DNA from 2 places in the Streptomyces sp. NPDC041940 genome. Region 1 is predicted to be linked to the other one. Evidence: riboswitches for the same ligand, from Rfam matches in the RefSeq annotation. Region 1 holds a riboswitch; the other holds the start of a gene.
The links. A riboswitch is a leader RNA that binds a small molecule or an ion and turns the genes downstream of it on or off. The one in region 1 is predicted to bind S-adenosylmethionine.

Region 1 (7,409 bases):
GTGGCGTTCTCCAGCTTGAGGCCGACCTCCTCGGAGATCACCTCGCCGCCGGTGAGGATGCCGATGTCCTGCAGCATCGCCTTGCGGCGGTCACCGAAGCCCGGGGCCTTGACGGCGACGGACTTGAAGGTGCCGCGGATCTTGTTGACGACCAGGGTCGACAGGGCCTCGCCCTCGACGTCCTCGGCGATGATCAGCAGCGGCTTGCCCGACTGCATGACCTTCTCCAGGAGCGGGAGCAGGTCCTTGACGTTCGCGATCTTGGAGTTCGCGATCAGGATGTACGGGTCGTCGAGGACGGCCTCCATACGCTCCATGTCGGTGGCGAAGTACGCCGAGATGTAGCCCTTGTCGAAGCGCATACCCTCGGTGAGCTCCAGCTCCAGACCGAAGGTCTGGGACTCCTCGACGGTGATGACGCCTTCCTTGCCGACCTTGTCCATGGCCTCGGCGATGAGCTCGCCGATCTGGGTGTCGGCGGCGGAGATGGAGGCCGTGGAAGCGATCTGCTCCTTGGTCTCGACATCCTTCGCCTGCTCCAGCAGGGCGGCGGAGACGGCCTCGACGGCGCGCTCGATGCCACGCTTGAGGGCCATCGGGTTGGCGCCGGCGGCTACGTTGCGCAGGCCCTCCTTGACCAGGGCCTGGGCGAGAACGGTCGCGGTGGTCGTACCGTCACCGGCGACGTCGTCCGTCTTCTTGGCGACTTCCTTGACCAGCTCGGCGCCGATCTTCTCGTACGGGTCCTCGAGCTCGATCTCCTTGGCGATGGAGACACCATCGTTGGTGATCGTGGGGGCGCCCCACTTCTTCTCGAGGACGACGTTGCGGCCCTTGGGGCCGAGCGTCACCTTGACGGCGTCCGCGAGCTGGTTCATGCCGCGCTCGAGGCCGCGCCGCGCCTCCTCGTCGAACGCGATGATCTTGGCCATGTGAAGTGGTCCCTCCAGGACTGGGGGTGATTACTTCGGACCGCGCCCGCGCCCGCGACGGACGGCTCGCCAGCCTCGTGGTTCCTTCCCCACCCGGCCTGCGGGCCTCACCGACCCGGTCCTTACGTTGTCACTCTCACCTTCAGAGTGCTAACGCAATGATTAGCACTCGGCCTAGGCGAGTGCAAGCGCCTCTCGGGATGCGGAGGCACTCTCAGCCCCCGGCGAACAGGGTGCGCCGGGCTCGGCCACGGGCCGCGGACAACGCCACGACGCAGCGGCCGAGGCCGGGAAGTGGCTGGCCCCACGCCCGGCGACGACAAGCGGGCGGCCGACGCGAACGAGTCCGGGCGTGAGCCCACCGCCCCCGCACCGGGCAGGACTTCGGGGCGCCTTCGGGCGCGGCGGACTCCGACGAGCGCTCTCCCCGGCGCGTCCGTCACCCCGGCCCGACCGCCGGCCCGACCACCGGACAGACCGCCGGACAGACCGAAGGGCCCGCACCCCGGGGGGTACGGGCCCTTCAGAGAAGACCTGCCGCTTGCGGTTTGTCGTGGTCGCGCGTTCAGGCAGCGACGCGAACCATGTCGGCCTGTGGACCCTTCTGGCCCTGCGAGATCTCGAACTCGACCCGCTGACCCTCTTCAAGGGTGCGGTAGCCGTCCATCTGAATCGCGCTGTAGTGGACGAAAACATCCGCACCACCGTCGACCGCGATGAAGCCGTACCCCTTCTCCGCGTTGAACCACTTGACGGTGCCCTGAGCCATGCCTAACTCCCCTATTACTGGCCCTTGCACAGACCCGCACTTCGCGGATCCGGGTCAGACCTCACCCCCCACGGATTGGGGGCGTGCGCCGGAACGCGTCGACCGCGGCCGAATGTATCTGTCCAACTGCCCTCTGCAACAGGTCAATCGGACGAGAATTCTGGACGCGCGGGATCCGGAATGTGGGGAGAATTCGTGCGACTTCAGGGCAAGTCGGGCCACGCAAAGGGAACAAAAGCGGCGAAAGACGCGCACACTTTGGCTACATCTTGTCGGGCGCGAGGCAGGAATTCAGGGTGCCCGATCAGGGGATCGGGATCGCGTTCCCCAACTGTACCGCGCTCAACCACACAGAATTGCCCCCTCCGCTTCTCTCACGGAGGGGGCAATTCAATGAACACTCAGTGACGGCCGTTACCGATGGTAATAATCAAGCCGGTCGACCGGTTCAGCCGCCGGCCACAGCCGGAATGATCGACACACCGGCACCGTCCGGCGTGGCCGTCTCAAGACCCTGCTCGAACCGCACGTCGTCGTCATTCACGTACACGTTGACGAACCGGCGCAGCTTGCCCTGGTCGTCCAGCACCCGGGCGGCGATCCCGGTGTGGTTCTTCTCCAGATCGGCGATGACCTCACCGAGGTTCCCGCCCTCGGCGGCGACCTCGGCCTGCCCGCCGGTGTAGGTACGCAGGATGGTGGGGATGCGAACGTTGACGCTCATCGGAATATGACCTCCGGTTTCGATTGAGCTACAGCTGGGCCGCGTCCCAAGGGGCGCGGGGAACTGCGCGACCAGCCCCCACCGGCCCGCAGCGAACAACGGTTCAGACGAGCCCGGCGTCCCGGAACGAGTCCAGGTTGGGCCGGATGGTCGCGGTCAGCCCGGTCCCGGCCACCGCGTCCAGCGTCTTGAGACCATCCCCCGTGTTCAGGACCACCGTGGTCTTGGCAGGGTCGAGAAGCCCGTTCTCCAGCAGCTTCTTCGCCACCCCCACCGTCACCCCACCGGCGGTCTCCGCGAACACACCCTCGGTCCGCGCGAGCAGCTTGATCGCCTCGACGACCTGCTCGTCGTTCACGTCCTCCACCGCACCGCCCGTACGCCGCGCGATGTCCAGCACGTACGGCCCGTCCGCCGGGTTCCCGATCGCCAGCGACTTGGCGATGGTGTCCGGCTTCTGGGGCCGTACGACGTCGTGCCCGGCCTTGTACGCCGTCGACACCGGCGAGCAGCCCTCGGCCTGCGCGCCGAAGATCTTGTACGGCTTGTCCTCGACCAGACCGAGCTTGATCAGCTCCTGCAGCCCCTTGTCGATCTTCGTGAGCTGCGAGCCGGAGGCGATCGGCACGACCAGCTGGTCCGGCAGCTGCCAGCCGAGCTGCTCGCAGATCTCGTACGCCAGCGTCTTGGAGCCCTCGGCGTAGTACGGCCGCAGGTTGACGTTGACGAAGCCCCAGCCCTCGCCGGCCGGGTCGCCGATCAGCTCGGAGCAGAAACGGTTCACGTCGTCGTAGTTGCCCTCGATGCCGACGAGCTCGCCGCCGTAGATCGCGGCCATGACGACCTTGCCCTGCTCCAGGTCGTGCGGGATGAACACGCAGGAGCGGAAGCCGGCGCGGGCCGCGGCGGCACCGACCGCACCGGCGAGGTTGCCGGTGGAGGAGCAGGACAGGGTGGTGAAGCCGAAGGCGCGGGCGGCCTCCAGGGCCTGGGCGACGACACGGTCCTTGAAGGAGTGCGTCGGGTTGCCGGAGTCGTCCTTGACGAAGAGCTTACCGGCGTCGACGCCGAGCTCACGGGCCAGGTTGTCGGCCTTGACGAGCTTGGTCCAGCCGGGGTTGATGTTCGGCTTGTCCGCGACGTCGGCCGGGACCGGCAGCAGCGGGGCGTAGCGCCAGATGTTCGCGGGGCCCGCTTCGATGCGCTTGCGGAGCTCTTCGGCGTCGTAGGCCGAGAAGTCGTAGGCGATCTCCAGCGGGCCGAAACACTCCTGGCACGCGAAGACCGGTCCGAGGGGGACGCGGTGACCGCACTCGCGGCAGCTCAGGGCGGCGGCGGGGCCGAGGTCTACGGTGGATTCGGTGGTGCTTGCAACAGTCTGCGCAGCCATGTGAGGCGAGGCCCTTTCTCCTCATCTTCCTCACGACGCATCTCGCCGTGAGACGGATTTGGCACCTTCCCGAGCCGGGAGCCTCGCGCGTGTGGTCGACAGTGACCTACGAGAACCGACTGGAGGGTTGCCGGGACTTCAACGGGCCGTTTCCCTCAGTCCCTCTGGATGAGCTGTATTCGGTTGTCGACGTGGGTTGACCCCGGACATGCGATGGTCACCCGCGTTGTTCAAGACTGTAACCGACGACCAGGACAGTTGAGATAGTCGTCCGAACCGCGAGATGGCTCACGGTCCGTCCCGCCGAGAGTACGCAGAGGAGCCGCCACGGTGCTGGAAGAAGTCGAGCGCTGGCTGAGCACCCGTTCCTGGTCCGCGACCGATCGCCCCCTCCACCAGATACTCGCCGCCAAGCAGCGCACGGGCCAGACGGTCAGTGTCGTGCTGCCCGCGCTCAACGAGGAGGAGACGGTCGGCGACATCGCCGCCGTGATCCGCCACGACCTGATGCGGCAGGTGCCGCTCGTCGACGAGCTGGTCGTCGTGGACTCGGGCTCGACGGACCGTACGTCGGAGGTGGCCGCGGCGGCGGGCGCGACGGTGGTGCACCGGGACGCGATACTCCCGCGGCTGCCCGCGGTGCCCGGCAAGGGCGAGGTGCTGTGGCGCTCGCTGCTCGCCACTCGCGGGGACATCGTCTGCTTCGTCGACGCGGACCTGCGGGACTTCTCGTCCGACTTCGTCTCCGGGATCGTGGGCCCGCTGCTCACCGAGCCGGGCGTGGACCTGGTGAAGGCCATGTACGACCGTCCGCTCGGCGCCGCCGCCGGGCAGGGCGGCCGGGTCACCGAGCTGATGGCCAGGCCGCTGCTCAACATGCACTGGCCGCAGCTGGCCGGCTTCGTGCAGCCGCTCGGCGGCGAGTACGCGGCCCGCCGCTCGCTGCTGGAGCAGCTGCCGTTCCCCGTCGGCTACGGCGTCGAGCTGGGCATGCTGGTCGACGCCCTGCACCTGGCGGGCCTGGACGCCCTCGCCCAGGTCGACGTCGGGGTGCGCAAGCACCGGCACCAGGACGGTCAGGCGCTGGGCCGGATGGCCGCCGCGATCTACCGCACGGCTCAGCTGCGGCTGGCCCGCGGGCATCTGATCCGGCCGTCCCTGACGCAGTTCGAGCGGGGCGGGGACGGCTTCGAGCCGCGGACGTACTCCGTGGACACCGAGGAGCGTCCGCCGATGGTGGAGATCGCCGAGTACCAGGCACGGAAGGCGGCCTGACCGTGGCCTGGCAGTGGCCTGACCGGGGCTGTTTTCGGCCGTGCGGGTCAGGGGGCTGCCAGGTCCGTACGTTTGAGCGTTTCCGGGCCGGGCTAGGTTGAGGGCTATGGCTTCTACGTACGGTGCTGCACGGGTGCTGGTGGCCTCCAACCGCGGCCCGGTCTCGTACGCGGTGGGCGAGGACGGTTCGCTGAACGCCAAACGGGGCGGCGGCGGACTGGTCTCGGGGCTCTCCGCGATCGGCTCGGACGCGGACGCGCTGTGGGTCTGCTCGGCGCTGTCCGACGGCGACCGCGAGGCCGTCCGGCGGGGTGTCGGCGAGGACGGCGTGCGGATGCTGGACATCCCGGCCGACGTGCACGCCGACGCGTACAACGGCGTCGCCAACTCGGTGCTGTGGTTCGTCCACCACATGCTGTACCAGACCCCGCTGGAGCCGGTCTTCGACGCGGAGTTCCGGCGGCGGTGGGCGTCGTACGAGACGTACAACCGGGCGTTCGCGCAGGCGCTGGCGGAGGAGGCGGCCGAGGGTGCGGCGGTGGTCGTGCAGGACTACCACCTGACGCTGGTGCCGGGCATGCTCCGCGAGCTGCGGCCGGACCTGAGGATCGGGCACTTCTCGCACACGCCGTGGGCGCCGCCCGAGTACTTCCGGATGCTGCCGGACGACGTGGCCGGGCAGGTGCTGCGCGGCATGCTGGGCGCGGACCGGCTGGGCTTTCTCACCCGGCGCTGGGCGGACGCGTTCGTCGAATGCGCCGAGCGGTTCGGCGGCGGGCTCGGGGGCACGCGGGTCGGGGTGCACGGGCTGGGGGCCGACGCGGACTTCCTGCGGCAGCGGTCGCACGAGAAGGACGTCCAGGAGCGGATGTCCGCACTGCGGGAGGAGATCGGCCCGGCTCCGGACGGCGGCGCCCGCCGCACCATCGTCCGGGTCGACCGCACCGAGCTGTCGAAGAACATCGTGCGCGGTCTGCTGGCGTACCGGCAGCTGCTCGACGACCACCCCGAGTGGCGCGAGCGCGTCGTGCACGTCGCCTTCGCGTACCCCTCACGGCAGGACCTCGCGGTGTACCGGGACTACACGGCCGAGGTGCAGCGGCTGGCGGACGAGATCAACGCCGCGTACGGGACACCGGACTGGACGCCGGTCGTCCTGCACGTCAAGGACGACTTCGCGCGCTCCCTGGCCGCGTACCGGCTGGCCGACGTCGCGCTCGTCAACCCCATCCGCGACGGCATGAACCTCGTCGCCAAGGAGGTCCCGGTCGTCTCCGACGCGGGCTGCGCGCTGGTGCTGTCGCGGGAGGCCGGGGCGTACGAGGAGCTGGGCGAGGACGCGATCACGGTGAACCCGTACGACGTGACCGGCACGGCGGCGGCCCTGCACGAGGCGCTCTCGATGCGCCCGGAGGAACGCGCCGAGCGCGCCAAACGCCTGGCAGCGGCGGCGACCGCACTGCCGCCGGCGCAGTGGTTCGTGGACCAGCTCGACGCGCTGAGGGGCTGAGCGGTGATGAGCCAGGAGGCGCTGCCGACACCCGTCACCAAGGCCGGGCAGGAGGGTCTCGACGCCCTCCTCGCGCGGCCCTCCGAGGCGCTGATCGGCCTGGACTTCGACGGGACGCTCGCGCCGATCGTGGCCGATCCGGAGCTGGCCAGGGCCCATCCGGAGGCGCTGGGGGCGCTGGCGGCGCTCGCGCCGAAGGTGGCCGCCGTCGCGGTGATCACCGGCCGTCCGGCCGAGGTCGCGGTCCGCAACGGCGGCTTCGCGGACGTACCCGGTCTCGAACACCTCGTCGTCCTCGGGCACTACGGCGCCGAGCGGTGGGACGCCCGCAGCGGCAAGGTCACCGCGCCCGAACCGCACCCCGGCGTCGAGGCGGTCCGCGCCGAGTTGCCCGGGCTGCTCGAAGGGAGCGGCACCTGGGTCGAGGAGAAAGGCCGGGCCGTGGCCGTGCACACCCGCCGGGCCGCCGACCCGCAGGCCGCCTTCGAGGCCCTGCGCGAGCCGCTCACCGCCCTGGCGACCCGGCACGGCCTGATCGTCGAGCCCGGCCGCCTGGTCCTCGAACTGCGCCCGCCCGGCATGGACAAGGGCGTCGCCCTGACCGAGTTCGCCCAGGAGATCGGCGCCGGTTCCGTCCTCTACGGCGGCGACGACCTGGGCGACCTGCCCGCCTACTCCGCCGTCGACCGCCTCCGCGCGACCGGCACCCCGGGCCTGCTGGTGTGCAGCGGCAGCGACGAGGTGACGGAACTCCGGGAGCGAGCGGACCTGGTGGTGAACGGCCCGGAGGGAGTAGTGAACCTACTGAC
Region 2 (7,409 bases), on a different contig from region 1:
GGAGAACATCAAGGACAAGCGCGAGCTCGAGTGGTCGCACGAGGGCATCGTCGCGTACTCGAAGATCTGCACCCACGTCGGTTGCCCGATCTCCCTGTACGAGCAGCAGACGCACCACGTGCTCTGCCCCTGCCACCAGTCCACCTTCGACCTCTCCGACGGTGCCCGAGTGATCTTCGGTCCGGCCGGTCACGCCCTGCCGCAGCTCCGCATCGGCGTGAACGACGAGGGCTATCTCGAGGCGCTCGGCGACTTCGACGAGCCCGTCGGCCCTGCTTTCTGGGAGCGCGGATGAGCACTGCACAAGAACGCCGCAAGGCGCCCGCCGGTGAGCGGGTCGCCGACTGGGCCGACGGCCGCCTCGGGATCTACTCCCTGGCCAAGGCCAACATGCGCAAGATCTTCCCGGACCACTGGTCCTTCATGCTGGGCGAGATCTGCCTCTACAGCTTCATCATCATCATCCTCACGGGTGTGTACCTGACGCTGTTCTTCCACCCGTCGATGAACGAGGTGGAGTACCACGGCAGTTACGTCCCGCTCCAGGGGCAGCTGATGTCGGAGGCGTTCGCCTCCACCCTGGACATCAGCTTCGACGTCCGCGGCGGTCTGCTGATCCGGCAGATCCACCACTGGGCGGCGATCATCTTCCTCGCCGGCATGTTCGTGCACATGATGCGCGTCTTCTTCACCGGCGCGTTCCGCAAGCCGCGCGAGATCAACTGGATGTTCGGCTTCCTGCTGTTCGTCCTGGGCATGTTCACCGGCTTCACCGGCTACTCGCTCCCGGACGACCTGCTCTCCGGAACCGGTGTCCGCTTCACACAGGGCGCGATCCTGTCCGTGCCGATCGTGGGCACGTACATCTCGATGTTCCTGTTCGGCGGGGAGTTCCCGGGTACCGACTTCGTCGCCCGGTTCTACTCGATCCACATCCTGCTGCTGCCGGGCATCATGCTCGGGCTCGTGGTCGGCCACCTGATCCTGGTCTTCTACCACAAGCACACCCAGTTCGCGGGTCCCGGCCGGACCAACAAGAACGTCGTCGGCATGCCGCTGCTGCCGGTCTACATGGCCAAGGCCGGAGGCTTCTTCTTCCTGGTCTTCGGTGTCATCGCGGCCCTCGCCGGCATCGCGACGATCAACCCGATCTGGGTCCTGGGCCCCTACCGTCCCGACCAGGTGTCGACCGGTGCCCAGCCCGACTGGTACATGGGCTTCGCCGAGGGTCTGATCCGCGCGATGCCGGGCTGGGAGGTCAACTTCTGGGGCCACACGCTCGTCCTGGGCGTGTTCATCCCGCTGGTGCTCTTCGGTGTCTTCCTCGGGATCATCGCCCTCTACCCGTTCATCGAGTCGTGGGTCACCGGGGACAAGCGCGAGCACCACATCCTGGACCGGCCGCGCAACGCCCCGACCCGCACCGGTGTCGGTGTCGCGTGGGTCACCGGCTACATCATCATGCTGATCGGCGGTGGCAACGACATCGTCGCCACGCACTTCCATCTGTCGATCAACGCGGTCACCTGGTTCGTCCGGATCGGGTTCTTCCTGGGACCGGTCCTCGCGTTCATCGTCACCAAGCGCATCTGCCTCGGCCTGCAGCGCCGGGACAAGGAGAAGGTGCTGCACGGCCGCGAGTCGGGCATCATCAAGCGCCTGCCGCACGGTGAGTTCATCGAGGTGCACGAGCCGCTCAGCCAGGAGCAGATGTACACGCTCACCGCGCACGAGCAGTACCAGCCGGCCGAGATCGGTCCGACGACCGACGAGAACGGTGTCGAGCGCAAGGTGAAGGGCTCCGAGAAGCTGCGCGCCAAGCTCAGCGACTCCTACTTCGGTGAGGGCGCCCAGATCCCCAAGCCCACCGCCGAGGAGTACCGGGAGATCACGAGCGGCCACGGCCACCACTGATCGCTGTTTCGCCACGCCACAGAAGGGCCTCGTCCGGTGTTCGGACGGGGCCCTTCGTGGTGCCCGGGGCTGGATAGGGTGGGACCACTGCTTTTACGTGACGTACGAGGACCCAGGAGCGGCTGATGAGCGCTGTGACCCCCGCTGGAGGCGACACCGCGGCGGGCCGCTCCTGGCCCGCCCTGCTGAACGGCCTGCTGGACGGCAGGCACCTGAGCGCGGACGACACCGCCTGGGCGATGGACCTGATCATGCGCGGCGAGGCGACCGAGGCGCAGATCGCGGGCTTCGTGGTGGCCCTGCGGGCCAAGGGCGAGACCGTCGAGGAGATCAACGGCCTCGTCCGGACGATGTACGCGCACGCCAACGTGATCGAGGTACCCGGGGCGACGGTCGACATCGTCGGCACGGGCGGTGACGGCGCCAAGACGGTCAACATCTCCACGATGTCCTCGATCGTCGTCGCCGGCACGGGCGCCAAGGTCGTCAAGCACGGCAACCGGGCCGCGTCCTCGGCGTCCGGGGCCTCCGACGTGCTGGAGAAGCTCGGGGTCAATCTGGAGCTGCCGCTGCACCGGGTCGCAGAGGTCGCCGAGGAGGCCGGGATCACCTTCTGCTTCGCGGTGAAGTTCCACCCGGCCCTGCGCCACGCGGGCGCGGCACGCGGCCAGCTGGGCATCCGTACGGTGTTCAACGCGCTCGGCCCGCTGACCAACCCGGCCCGGGTGCGGTCCCAGGCCGTCGGTGTGGCGGACCCGCGCATGGCGCCGATCGTCGCGGGCGTCTTCGCCGAGCGCGGCAACTCGTCCCTGGTCTTCCGGGGCGACGACGGCCTGGACGAGCTGACCACCACGGCCACCTCCCGGGTGTGGATCGTCCGGGACGGCACGGTCACCGAGGAGCCCTTCGACCCGCGTGACGTGGGCCTCGAACTGGTCCCCGTGGAGGCCCTGCGCGGCGCGGACGCCTCCTACAACGCGGAGGTCGCGCGACGGCTGCTGGAGGGAGAGACCGGGCCGGTGCGGGACGCCGTGGTGCTGAACTCGGCGGCGGCGCTGGTGGCCCTGGAGCCGACGGCGGCGCCCCTGGCCGACCAGGTCCGTGCCGGGATGGCGAAAGCGGCGGAGTCGATCGACTCGGGGGCGGCGAAGCGGACCCTGGAGCGCTGGGTGGCCGCGAGCAACGCGTAGCTGATCCCCTACGGCGTCCCGCGATCCGGACTCGGGTTGCGGGACGCCGATCTTTTCCCGTACGTTCCTGATCAGGTCATGAGTGACAGTCATGAGGCCCCGGCCGACTGTCCGGCAACCCTCCGTCCGTGGCGGGGTGCCCCGGGTGAAGACCAGGCCGCAGGCAGCGAGGTCTGTGGCAAGCGCGTGACGAGGAGCTTCTCGTGAACCAGCGAATGCGATAGGGCCGCAGAGCCCCGCCTCCGCACCCCCTTCTTCCTTCACCCCCGCTTGAGCCGTACGTGCTCGCGGGCGGATTCCACCTGCCTTCACGGGAGTTCCGCCATGTCTGTCTCCACCGCTGCCGCCGCCCCGTCCGTTTGTGCCTCGCTGCCCGTTCTCGGCCGGGATGTCACCGTCCCGCTCGTGACCGGCGGCGAGGTCACCTACGCCGCGCTCGACTACGCCGCCAGCGCCCCGGCGCTCCAGCGTGTCTGGGACGACGTCGCCGCCTACGCGCCGTACTACGGCAGCGTCCACCGCGGTGCCGGGTACCTGTCCCAGCTGTCGACCGACCTCTTCGAGAACGCCCGGCGGACCGTCGCGGAGTTCCTCGGCTGCCGGGAGGGCGACCAGGTGGTGTTCACCCGGTCCACCACCGACTCCCTGAACCTCCTCGCCGCCGCGCTCCCGGACGGCTGCCAGGTCTTCGTCTTCGAGACCGAGCACCACGCCTCCCTGCTGCCGTGGCGGAACGCCCACGTCACCTACCTGGACGCCCCGAGCAGCCCGCGGCAGGCCGTCGAGATCCTGGAGCGCGCCCTCGCCGACCGCGACCCGCACGGGCCTGCCCTCGTCTGCGTCACCGGCGCCTCGAACGTCACCGGCGAGCTGTGGCCCGTACGGGAGCTGGCGGCGGCCGCGCACGCCCATGGCGCCCGGATCGTGCTGGACGCCGCCCAGCTGGCCCCGCACCACCCGGTGTCCGTCGCGGACCTCGACGTCGACTGGGTCGCCTTCTCCGGGCACAAGCTGTACGCGCCCTTCGGCTCCGGCGTCCTGGCCGGCCGGGCCGACTGGCTGCGTGCGGCGGACCCCTACCTCGCGGGCGGCGGTGCCTCGCGGAAGGTGGCGCGGCGTACGGACGGCGGCGTCGACGTGGAGTGGCACGAGAGTGCCGCCCGGCACGAGGCCGGCTCCCCGAACGTCATCGGCGCCTACTCCATCGCCTCCGCCTGCGCGGCGCTCACCGAGGCCGGGTTCGACAACCTGGTCGCGCGCGAGCAGTACCTGATCGAGAAGGTGCGTACCGGTCTCGCCGAGGTGCCGGAGGTCCGGATCCTCTCCCTCTTCGGCGACGATGCCCCGCGCGTCGGCGTCATCTCCTTCGTCGTCGAGGGCTGGAACAGCTCCCACTTCGCCGCCGCCCTCTCCGCCGAGTACGGCATCGGGGTGCGGGACGGGCTGTTCTGCGCGCACCCGCTCCTGCGGACCCTGCTGGGCAGCGACCCGCAGACCCAGGGCGAGTGCGGCGCACCGGAGGCGGCTCCCGGCGAGAAGTCCCTCAACGCCATCCGGGTGAGTTTCGGCGCGGGCACGCCCGACGAGCACGTCGAGCGGTTCGTCGGCGCGGTCAAGGAGCTGGTCCAGGACGGTGCGCGGTGGAACTACCGCACGGAGGACGGCCGTTGCGTCCCGGACACCTCCGCGTGAGCCGGTAGCCGGGCGCCCGGCAGGATCATCCGCAGGGCGCGTTCGGTCGCGTCCGTGAGGAGTTCGGAGGCCCGCGCCAGGGCCTCCGCCAGGGCCAGGACAGGGCGGCCGTGGGGCTTGGCCCGGCGGGCCACCTCGGCCGGGACCTTGCCGCGCGGTGTCTGGTGGTCCAGGGCGCCCTCGGCGGTGACGACCAGGTCGGCGCGGGCCGGCCGGGCGCGCCAACGCGGCTCCTCCGTACGGCAGTTCCCGGCCCTCCTCGTCCGCGTCGGGGTACTGCCGTTCCAGGAACACCGTCAGCAGCTGGTTCGCGTCGGTGAACGGGTGGCCATGGTCACCGAGGCGAGCGCGACCGCCATCACGAGCAGCAGCCAGAGCACGATGAACCCCGGATGAAGAGCTCTTCATCCGGAGCCCGGCGAGCCGGCCCGCTCTAGTTGTCCAGCCCGATCGAGAACGCGGCCTCCAGGTCGTGCTGCGAGTACGTACGGAACGCCACGTGCGTGTCCGTGCCCTCGACGCCGGGGATCTTGCTGATCCGGCCGGGGATGACCTCGGCGAGGTCCTCGTGCTGCTTCACCCGGACCATCGCGATGAGGTCGTAGGTACCGGTGACGGAGAAGACCTCGCTGACGCTCTCCAGCGCCGCGATCGACTCCGCGATCTCGGGGATCCGGTCCACGCTGGTCTTGATGAGGACGATCGCGGTGATCACGGCTGGTTCTCTCCCTCGGGGGCCGGAGCTGGGGCGGTCTTCACTCTAGTGGGGCCGGTGGGACGGCCGTAGCGGACCGAGGCGTAGCAGAAGCCCAGACCGAAGCCGATCAGGTGGGCGAGGTAGGCCACCCCGGGCCCGTCCGAGGCCCGTCCCGCGGCCAGCCACTGCAGTGCCGCCCAGAACGGCAGCACGACCCAGGCCGGGAAGCGCACCGGCAGGAAGAAGAGGAACGGCAGGAGACTGGTCACCCGGGCACGGGGAAACAGGTACAGGAACGCGCCGAGGACCGCCGAGATCGCCCCGGAGGCCCCGACCAGGGGCTGCTCGGAGTCCGCGTTGGCGACGGCGTACCCGAGCAGGGCCAGGTAGCCGCAGCCGAGGTAGAACAGGGTGAACTGCACCCGCCCCATCCGTTCCTCGGTCATCGCCCCGAAGACGTAGAGGAAGAGCATGTTGCCGAGCAGGTGCACCCAGGTGCCGTGGACGAAGAGCGCTGTCGCCGGGGTGAGGGCCGACCCGGGGGATCCTTCGAACAGTTCTGCGGGAATCACGCCCCAGTGCCGGAAGTAGGCCCGCTGCGCGGCGAGCAGATCGTCGCCCGAGCCGTACGCCGGACCGATGCCCGAGGCGGGTCCGGCCAGGAAGACCGTGCAGCACAGGGCGATCAGTGCGTACGTCACCGGCGCCGACGAGCCCCTGATCGATCCGCTCACCCGGCCGATCGACGCGCTCCACTTGCTGATCATGGCTACAGAGCATGACGTAACCGGACGCAACCGCACAGACCGCCTCGCCGCCGTGGACACGCAGGCGACGAGGACCTTGCAGGCCGTAGGGTTACGAGCCACACGCACCGGGGAAGCCGGTGGCGTCACGGACACTAGAAGGAAAGAGAACAGGCCACGATGACGGTTCCCCTGCCGACCGCCGAGACGCGGTGGCGCTGCACCCTCTGCGGCAACCTCACGCGCTTCGACGTGACCCGCTCGTCGAAGGTCGTCGAGTACGTCCACCTCGACCTTGCCGGAGAGGCGAAGGTCGAGGAGCGCGAGGTGCTCAGTGAGACCATCGAGTCGGTGCGCTGCCGCTGGTGCAACGCGGTGGACCAGGTGGAACTCGTGGACAGGCCGGGCGCCGGCTCCTGAGGGGAGCGGGCCCGCACAGGCATTGGGGTGTGACGGATGGTGGAGACCACAGGCGGGGGGCCGGGCGACGGCGCCGCCGAGGTGCTCGACCGTCCGCTGCCCGACGGCGTGCGCCGCAAGGTCGTGCAGATCGTCTCCGACGGCTTCGGAGCGCTGACGGTCGGCGAGCTGCCCGCACAGCTCAGGCAGTACGCCCGGTTCGCCCCGAACCGCAGGGCCAAGTTCGCCGGCAGCGCCATGGCCTCGGCGCTGGAGACCGACCCGCTCTTCCGGCAGCGCATCGGGGAGAAGCTCAGAGAGGCCCAGCCGGAACTGGCCGGCGCCCTCGACTCAGGCTCCCCGCCCCCGGCCGCGGACCCGCTCGACGTGGCGGCCGCGGCCTACGTACTGCGGCCGACCGACTGGGTGAAGCTGGTGACCGCCGCCGGCGAGGAGGCCCAGCGGGCCGACGCCGAGCGCGCCGAGGAGGAGAGCCGGGCCGAGCTGGAGCGGCTGCGCGACGAGCTGGCCCGGGCCCGTGACCACACCCGGGCCGAGACCGAGCGGCTGCGCACGGAGCTGGATTCGGCCAAGAGGGAGTCCGAGTCGCTGCACCGCAAGCTCCGGGCCGCCCTGAGTGACGTCAAGCGCGGCGAGGCCGCCCTGCGCAAGGCGCACGGCGAGATGGAGGCCCTGCGTGCCGAGGGGCACGCCCAGGTGTCCGCCGCCGAGAGCGAGACCCGGCGGCTCAAGGCCCGGCTGGGGGAGACC

Region 2: another riboswitch for S-adenosylmethionine. It lies ahead of ACZ6I3_RS02805 (aminotransferase class V-fold PLP-dependent enzyme); the one in region 1 lies ahead of thrC (threonine synthase).

What each region holds. Positions count from the first base shown of each region.
Region 1 is NZ_JBVJBP010000004.1:203,965-211,373, forward strand. Features, by position in the region: gene groL (chaperonin GroEL) at 1-932, opposite strand, end outside; gene ACZ6I3_RS10240 (cold-shock protein) at 1,498-1,701, opposite strand; gene ACZ6I3_RS10245 (MoaD/ThiS family protein) at 2,150-2,425, opposite strand; gene thrC (threonine synthase) at 2,529-3,815, opposite strand; SAM riboswitch class I at 3,834-3,990, opposite strand; gene ACZ6I3_RS10255 (glucosyl-3-phosphoglycerate synthase) at 4,146-5,090, shown strand; gene ACZ6I3_RS10260 (alpha,alpha-trehalose-phosphate synthase (UDP-forming)) at 5,197-6,600, shown strand; gene otsB (trehalose-phosphatase) at 6,607-7,409, shown strand, end outside.
Region 2 is NZ_JBVJBP010000001.1:653,069-660,477, forward strand. Features, by position in the region: gene qcrA (cytochrome bc1 complex Rieske iron-sulfur subunit) at 1-295, shown strand, start outside; gene qcrB (cytochrome bc1 complex cytochrome b subunit) at 292-1,914, shown strand; gene trpD (anthranilate phosphoribosyltransferase) at 2,040-3,104, shown strand; SAM riboswitch class IV at 3,179-3,295, shown strand; gene ACZ6I3_RS02805 (aminotransferase class V-fold PLP-dependent enzyme) at 3,429-4,796, shown strand; partial or broken gene ACZ6I3_RS02810 (glycerate kinase) at 4,751-5,014, opposite strand; gene ACZ6I3_RS02815 (hypothetical protein) at 4,983-5,192, shown strand; gene ACZ6I3_RS02820 (Lrp/AsnC family transcriptional regulator) at 5,230-5,511, opposite strand; gene ACZ6I3_RS02825 (rhomboid family intramembrane serine protease) at 5,508-6,260, opposite strand; gene ACZ6I3_RS02830 (hypothetical protein) at 6,420-6,659, shown strand; gene ACZ6I3_RS02835 (NYN domain-containing protein) at 6,696-7,409, shown strand, end outside.